Regions from separate parts of the Lutispora sp. QWL-02 genome, predicted to be linked through region 2. Evidence: a T-box and tRNA genes for the amino acid it is inferred to sense, from the RefSeq annotation. Region 2 holds a T-box; the other holds one or more tRNA genes.
The links. The T-box of region 2 lies ahead of serS (serine--tRNA ligase). A T-box ahead of a tRNA ligase gene usually reads a tRNA of that ligase, here a tRNA-Ser.
Positions count from the first base shown of each region.

Region 1: it has a tRNA-Ser gene. The T-box ahead of serS (serine--tRNA ligase) is inferred to sense a tRNA for this amino acid. The anticodon was not compared.

Region 1 is NZ_CM177762.1:264,075-267,500, reverse strand. It holds gene AC4HCY_RS01135 (S1C family serine protease) at 1-504, shown strand, start outside; gene AC4HCY_RS01130 (GNAT family N-acetyltransferase) at 764-1,609, shown strand; tRNA gene AC4HCY_RS01125 (tRNA-Ser) at 1,672-1,763, shown strand; gene AC4HCY_RS01120 (Fic family protein) at 2,182-2,844, shown strand; gene aspS (aspartate--tRNA(Asn) ligase) at 3,205-3,426, opposite strand, start outside.
Region 2 is NZ_CM177762.1:379,704-383,129, reverse strand. It holds gene proS (proline--tRNA ligase) at 194-1,639, shown strand; T-box leader at 1,772-1,974, shown strand; gene serS (serine--tRNA ligase) at 2,026-3,297, shown strand.

The sequences.
Region 1 (3,426 bases), 120 kb from region 2:
GTAGGCGACAAGAACATGACCCTTATCCAGACAGATGCAGCCATAAACCCCGGCAACAGCGGCGGCGCTTTGGTAAACTCTGAGGGCAAGGTTGTAGGCATAAACACGCTGAAGCTTATAGAGAGCAAAGTTGAGGGTATGGGATTTGCAATACCCATAAATGAAGCGAAACCGATAATACAGCAGCTTATAGAAAACAAGAAAGTAGCAAGGCCCTATCTTGGAATTCAGGGCTCAACGGTAGATGCTCAGACTGCCAAGCAGTACAACGTGCCGCAGGGAATACTGGTCAGAGGCGTTGTACAGGGAAGCGGAGCTGAAAAGGCGGGACTCAGGATTGGGGACATAATAACCAAAATAGACGACAAAAAAGTTGATACTATAGAGCAGCTGATTGAAATCATTAGAGGCCATAAGGTAGGAGATGTCCTTAAGGTAGAGGCCTATGGCGAGCTTAACAGGTATAAAACCATCCAAGTAAAATTGACCGAAAGCTCAGACTAAAGTTGAACGAGACTTCACCCAGTGTTAAAAGCAGGCAGGTTTGCCTGCTTTTTCAATATTTTAGTTTTTGATGGTCCAAAATTATGATATAATCATTACAATAAAACGAGGCTTCATTGCTATTAATGCCTGTCATCCTGAAGGCTTTGCCTGAAGGATCTTATTCAAGCTTTCCCAGGATGGCGGGAAATACTGTTTTCTAAAGCTCATATGGAGATATAGAGCAAAAATACTGTTATATTATTAGGGGGGATTGCATATGTCTTATAAAAACTGCAATGATGTAGACTTTGAGTTGGTGTACAAATGTTTTAATGAAGGCTTTTCAGACTATATCGTAAAGCTGCATCTGCCTTTGGAAGCCTTTAGAAAAAGATTTTTTGGCTGCGAAGGCAATGAACTGAAAAATTCCTTTATCGCAGTAGAAGAAAAAGGTCCCGCGGGTTTGGTCTTCGGAGGAATAAAAGATTATCAGGGGATAAAAACTATGAGGTGCGGAGCTTTATGCATAATCCCTGATTATAGAGGAAAAGGAATTGCAGATGAACTCTTTTATCTTCACAAGGAAAGAGCAATCAGCGAAGGCTGCAGTCAGATGATGCTTGAAACCATCGTAGGGAATGACAGGGCTATGAACTTTTATAAAAAGCATGGCTATGAAAAAGTCTATGATTTGCAGTACTTTAAATTGTCGGATTTGAGCAATTTGAAACACTTGGATAAAAAGCATTATATAAGACCCATTGATTTTAATGGATTGGAAGAATCAAGAGAGCTTATGGGTGATGTCCATATCAACTGGCAGAATGATTTCCCTTATATTGAAAGATCAGAAGGGCAGCATAACTACGGAGCATTTGATGGGGATAAACTGATCGGAATACTGAGCATAAATGAATTCGGCAGGATTAATTTGATTTGGGTAGATAGGAAACATAGAGGAAAAGGAATTGCAACAAGCCTTTTAAGCGATGCAGCGGAAAGATTGAATTTGATAAAGCTTGGTGCAAGCTTTCCAAACAACTATGCTCTCTACGGATTTTATAAGAAATTGGGCTTTGAAAAAGAAAAAATAGAGCAATATGAGATGTATTTACCGCTTTGATAAATTTTCATGTTGCCAATTAGATTTTTTTTTAGTATAATAACATAGTGCGAGCAGCAAACGGAGAGATGGCTGAGCTGGTCTAAGGCGCACGACTGGAAATCGTGTGTAGGCTAATACCCTACCGAGAGTTCGAATCTCTCTCTCTCCGCCATTATGAATTAAGGGTTGTAAGGTTTTATATCTTGCAACTTTTTTTAATTTTCCGTGCCTGTAATTGTGACATTATTGTGACATTTTTCATTTTTGAGAGAAATGACGTTATCAATGGCTACTGATGCTTTTTTATAAGGAGGGGGCTGTTGCACAACTAACAAATAGTTAGCTGTGTAGCAGCTGTTTTTTTATGTATTCATAATAGGTGGATGCAGCTAAGCCGACAAAGTTAAGTATCAAGGATATATCATAACCTCTGTTTATCCACCCTAATGCAATTGCAACTTTATCGGCTACCTGGGGTTTGCTCCGTGCAATGCCTGCTATTTATCTTGCATCATCACCTTGGATGGCGGGCATGATATAAGATAACTCACCATTCAGTTAACGATTTACTTAAAGCACACGGTATCCTGATGAATGATCTGGTAAAAGAAGCAGGGCGCTTTCGTTCTGGCGGTGTAGGCGTATTTAAGGGAGAAAAGGTTATACACATGGCGCCGCCAGTTGATCTGGTGTCTCAGCATATCGCCAACCTCCTGCGTTGGACAGAAACCACAAAGGTGCATTCTCTGATTAAAAGCTGTGTATTTCATTATGAATTTGAGTTTATCCATCCCTTTGCAGATGGGAATGGCCGCATGGGAAGAATGTGGAACACTCTGTTACTGTACCAATGGAAGCCAATATTTGCATGGATACCTGTAGAAACAGTCATACAAGAAAGGCAGGATGTTTATTATGCTGCTCTTAGTGAAGCGGACAGGATTGCAAATGCCACGCCGTTTATAGAGTTTTTGCTGCAAGCAATTCTCGACACCCTTATAGAGATTGAAGGCGATCAAATGCCTACTGAAAGAATCAACCCGTATATTCAGCTATTCTTAGATAAACTGGGCAATGATGAGCTATCGGCTGGCGAAATCATGAAGCGCATGGGGCTAAAAAACCGTCCGGCTATCCGAAAAACATATTTGCAGCCCGCTTTGAACTCCCAGCTAATTGAGATGACGCTTCCTAATAAGCCGAACAGTAAAAATCAATGGGCAGATCATTACCTACAATGCGAACAATACTGATATTGTCGTTGGAAAGGTTACGCTTGACGGCACCGCGCCGGAATATATTGACGGCTGTTTTTATGTTCCAAGCTATACCTTTATGCAGCTATTAGATACGACGGTAGATTTTACCTCTTGTATTGAAGATACATCCTATCTATATGACATGCAGCTGGATTATTTGCATAAGCAAACCCTTATGATCATTTACCGGCAGCTTAAAAATAGACGGCAATAAAGGTGATTAAGCCTGAGTAAAAAAATTGTTGCCAACAGAATACAGGGGAAAATATATAAAAAGGCTGCTCGGCATATCATATGATGCCAAACAGCCTTCTTATTATGATAATGATTATTTCAATCTCATCATAAAAGCCTTTATGGTGTTATTCTATCCCTGTCCCTCGGGAACAAAGCGGCTTCTCTCACATTGCCGAGGCCGATAATCTGAGCCGTCAAACGCTCGAGCCCGATAGCCAATCCCCCGTGAGGAGGCATGCCATATTTGAAAACCTCCAGGTAGTCGCGGAACTTCTCAGAATTTAACCCTTTGCTTTCAATACTCTTTTTCAGCATATCGAAATTATGGATCCTTTGTCC
Region 2 (3,426 bases):
GTAAAGGCTGCTTCAACCCACCTCAGAGCTGCTGGCGAAGAGCCAGGCCGGTGAGCCGCCGATAAGGGCTTTGAGATAGCATGATATTCATGCTAAATTGGGTGGTACCACGAGCACAACCTTCGTCCCATTATGGAGATGAAGGTTTATTTTTTTTTCAAATATATATCTATCGATTAAGGAGTGATTTTTTATGGAAAATAAGAAGGAACAGGATTTTGTAAAAGAGATTACCCCTATGGAAGAGGATTTCTCTCAATGGTACACAGATGTAATACTAAAAACTGATATGGTGGATTACGCTCCCGTTAAAGGGTGCATGGTCATAAAACCCTATGGTTATGGAGTATGGGAAGGCATACAAAGAGTAGCAGACAGAAGATTTAAAGAAACAGGGCACAAAAACGCCTATTTTCCTTTGCTCATACCAGAAAGCTTTCTAAAGAAGGAAGCGGACCACTTCGAAGGCTTCGCACCAGAGGTTTTATGGGTCACTCACGGCGGCAACGAAAGATTGGCAGAAAAGCTGTTTATAAGGCCTACATCAGAGACTATAATTTGTACCATGTATTCAAAATGGGTTCAATCCTATAGGGATTTACCGGTTCTTATCAATCAGTGGTGCAATGTTATAAGATGGGAAAAGACTACCAGGCCATTCTTGAGAACTGCTGAATTCCTGTGGCAGGAAGGACATACAGTTCATGCAACTGAAGAGGAAGCACAGGAAGAAACCTTGAGGATGCTTGAGGTTTACAGACAGGTAGCAGAGGACGAATTGGCCATGCCTGTTATATTGGGGGAAAAGAGTGAGAAGGAAAGGTTTGCGGGAGCCAACAAGACCTATACCATGGAAGCTATGATGCATGACGGCAAGGCTTTGCAGGCAGGAACCTCTCATAATCTGGGGCAGAATTTTGCAAAGATGTTTGATATACAATTCCTTGATAAGGACGGGATAAGAAAATACGGCTGGAGCACCTCCTGGGGCATATCCACCAGATTGATAGGCGGCATCATAATGGTGCATGGAGATAACAGAGGGCTGATGATGCCTCCGAGGGTTGCACCTGTTCAGGTTGTTATCCTGCCTATAGCATTCCATAAGGAAGGCGTATTGGATAAGGCTTATGAAATAAAGAGCGAATTGGCAAAGAACTTCAGAGTTGAAATGGATGACAGGGATACCTACAGCCCGGGCTGGAAGTTTAACTATTGGGAAATGAAGGGTGTGCCCCTCAGACTTGAAATAGGTCCGAAGGATATTGAAAAGAATCAAGTTACTGCAGTGAGAAGGGATACTCTTGAGAAATTTACGATATCTATGGATGGCTTGACCCAAAAGATCGGGGAAATATTGGATGACATCCATCAAAACATGTTTAATATGGCATTAAAGAATAGGGAAGAAAAAACTTACACTACCACTGATTATGAGGAAATAAAGAGAATAATGAAAGAAACTCCCGGCTTTGTAAAAACCATGTGGTGCGGAAGCAGGGAATGCGAAGATAAGCTGAAGGAAGAGACATCGGCTACCATAAGATGCTTGCCCTTTGAACAGGAGGAATTGGGGGATACATGTCCCTTCTGCGGCAAAAAAGCTGAGCATATGATCTATGTAGCAAAGGCGTATTAATAGGACTCAGGATTCAGAACTCAGAGCTCAGGAGTAGAGCAGGGATCTGAGTAATACATTGGCTTTCGAAACTTTTGCATAAACTGCTTGAAAAATTTAATAATAAGTAGTAAAATGAAAAAAACTATATAGCAAAATGCATTGATGGGAAAAAGTAGATGAAACTGCTATAAAGAGAGTCGGCGGATGGTGAAAGCCGATATGCAAGACATTGAATTCCGTCCCGGAGCGGCCTGTGATGAGCAGGAGCGGTGAAACCGTTAGATTTTTGAGAGAGCAGCATCTGCTGATGCTGTTAACTAGGGTGGCAACGCGGATTACCTTTCGTCCCTTTTGTGGGGACGGAAGGTTTATTTTTTTACCAAAAATTTTAAGGAGGTAATTTTATGCTTGACATTAAAGAAATAAGAGCTAATGCAGAAGAAGTAATAAGAAAGCTGAAAAGAAGAGGCGGAGAATACAGGGTCGGGAAGATACTTGAATTGGATGAAAGAAGAAGGGCGTTCTTGGCTGCCGTTGAAGATCTGAAGGCTCAAAGGAATAAAGTATCCGAAGAAATAGCCAAGATCAAGAAGGCAAGAGGAAATGCGGATGGGCTGATTGCTGAGATGAAGGCAGTTTCCGATAGAATAAAGGAAGATGATGACAAAGTAAGGGAGATAGAGGATGAAATCAATCAAGAACTCTTGACCATCCCTAATACTCCCAATGACAGCATCCCTGACGGCAAATCCGACGCGGACAACAAGGAAATAAGGAGATGGGGAGAGCCCACTGAATTCCCCTATGAACCCAAGGCTCATTGGGATATAGGAGAGGACTTGGGCATATTGGATTTCGCCACCGCAGGAAAGGTCACAGGTGCCAGGTTCACATTCTACAGAGGCTTGGGCGCCAGGCTTGAAAGATCATTGATAAACTTCATGCTGGATACTCATACGGCAAATGGATATACCGAGATACTGCCTCCCTATATGGCCAACAGCAGGAGCATGCAGGGAACAGGCCAGCTTCCTAAATTTGAGGAAGATATGTTTAAAGTAAACAATACGGACTATTATCTCATACCTACCGCAGAGGTTCCTGTGACCAACATACACAGAGAAGAAATATTGGAAGGCGTGGAATTTCCTATAAAATATACTGCCTACAGCGCTTGCTTCAGAGCAGAAGCCGGCTCTGCAGGAAGAGATACCAGAGGGCTCATAAGGCAGCATCAGTTTAACAAGGTAGAGCTTGTGAAATTTGCTCATCCGGATAATTCCTACGAAGAGCTTGAGTCACTTACGAATGATGCAGAAAGGATTCTGCAACTTTTGGGCTTGCCCTATAGAGTAGTATGCCTGAGCGCAGGGGATATAGGATTTTCATCTGCCAAGACCTATGATTTGGAAGTGTGGATGCCCAGCTATAACAGGTATGTAGAAATATCAAGCTGCAGCAACTTTGAAGATTTCCAGGCAAGAAGGGCTGATATAAAATTTAAGGAAAACCCGAAGGCCAAGGCCAGGTTTGTTCACACCCTGAATGGCTCAGGAGTAGCGATAGGAAGAACAGTAGCCGCTATATTGGAAAACTTCCAGCAGGAGGATGGCAGCGTATTGGTGCCAGAGGTCCTAAGGCCTTATATGGGCGGGGTAGACAAAATAAAGAAGTAGCAGGATGGCGCTGAAACCGGTAATCAGGTTTCGGCGCTTTTTCTTTATTCTGGACAGAGGCTTTAAAGAAGGATATAATTTTCTAAAAGGTCAATGTAATACATTGGCATGTATGCCAATAAATTAAGG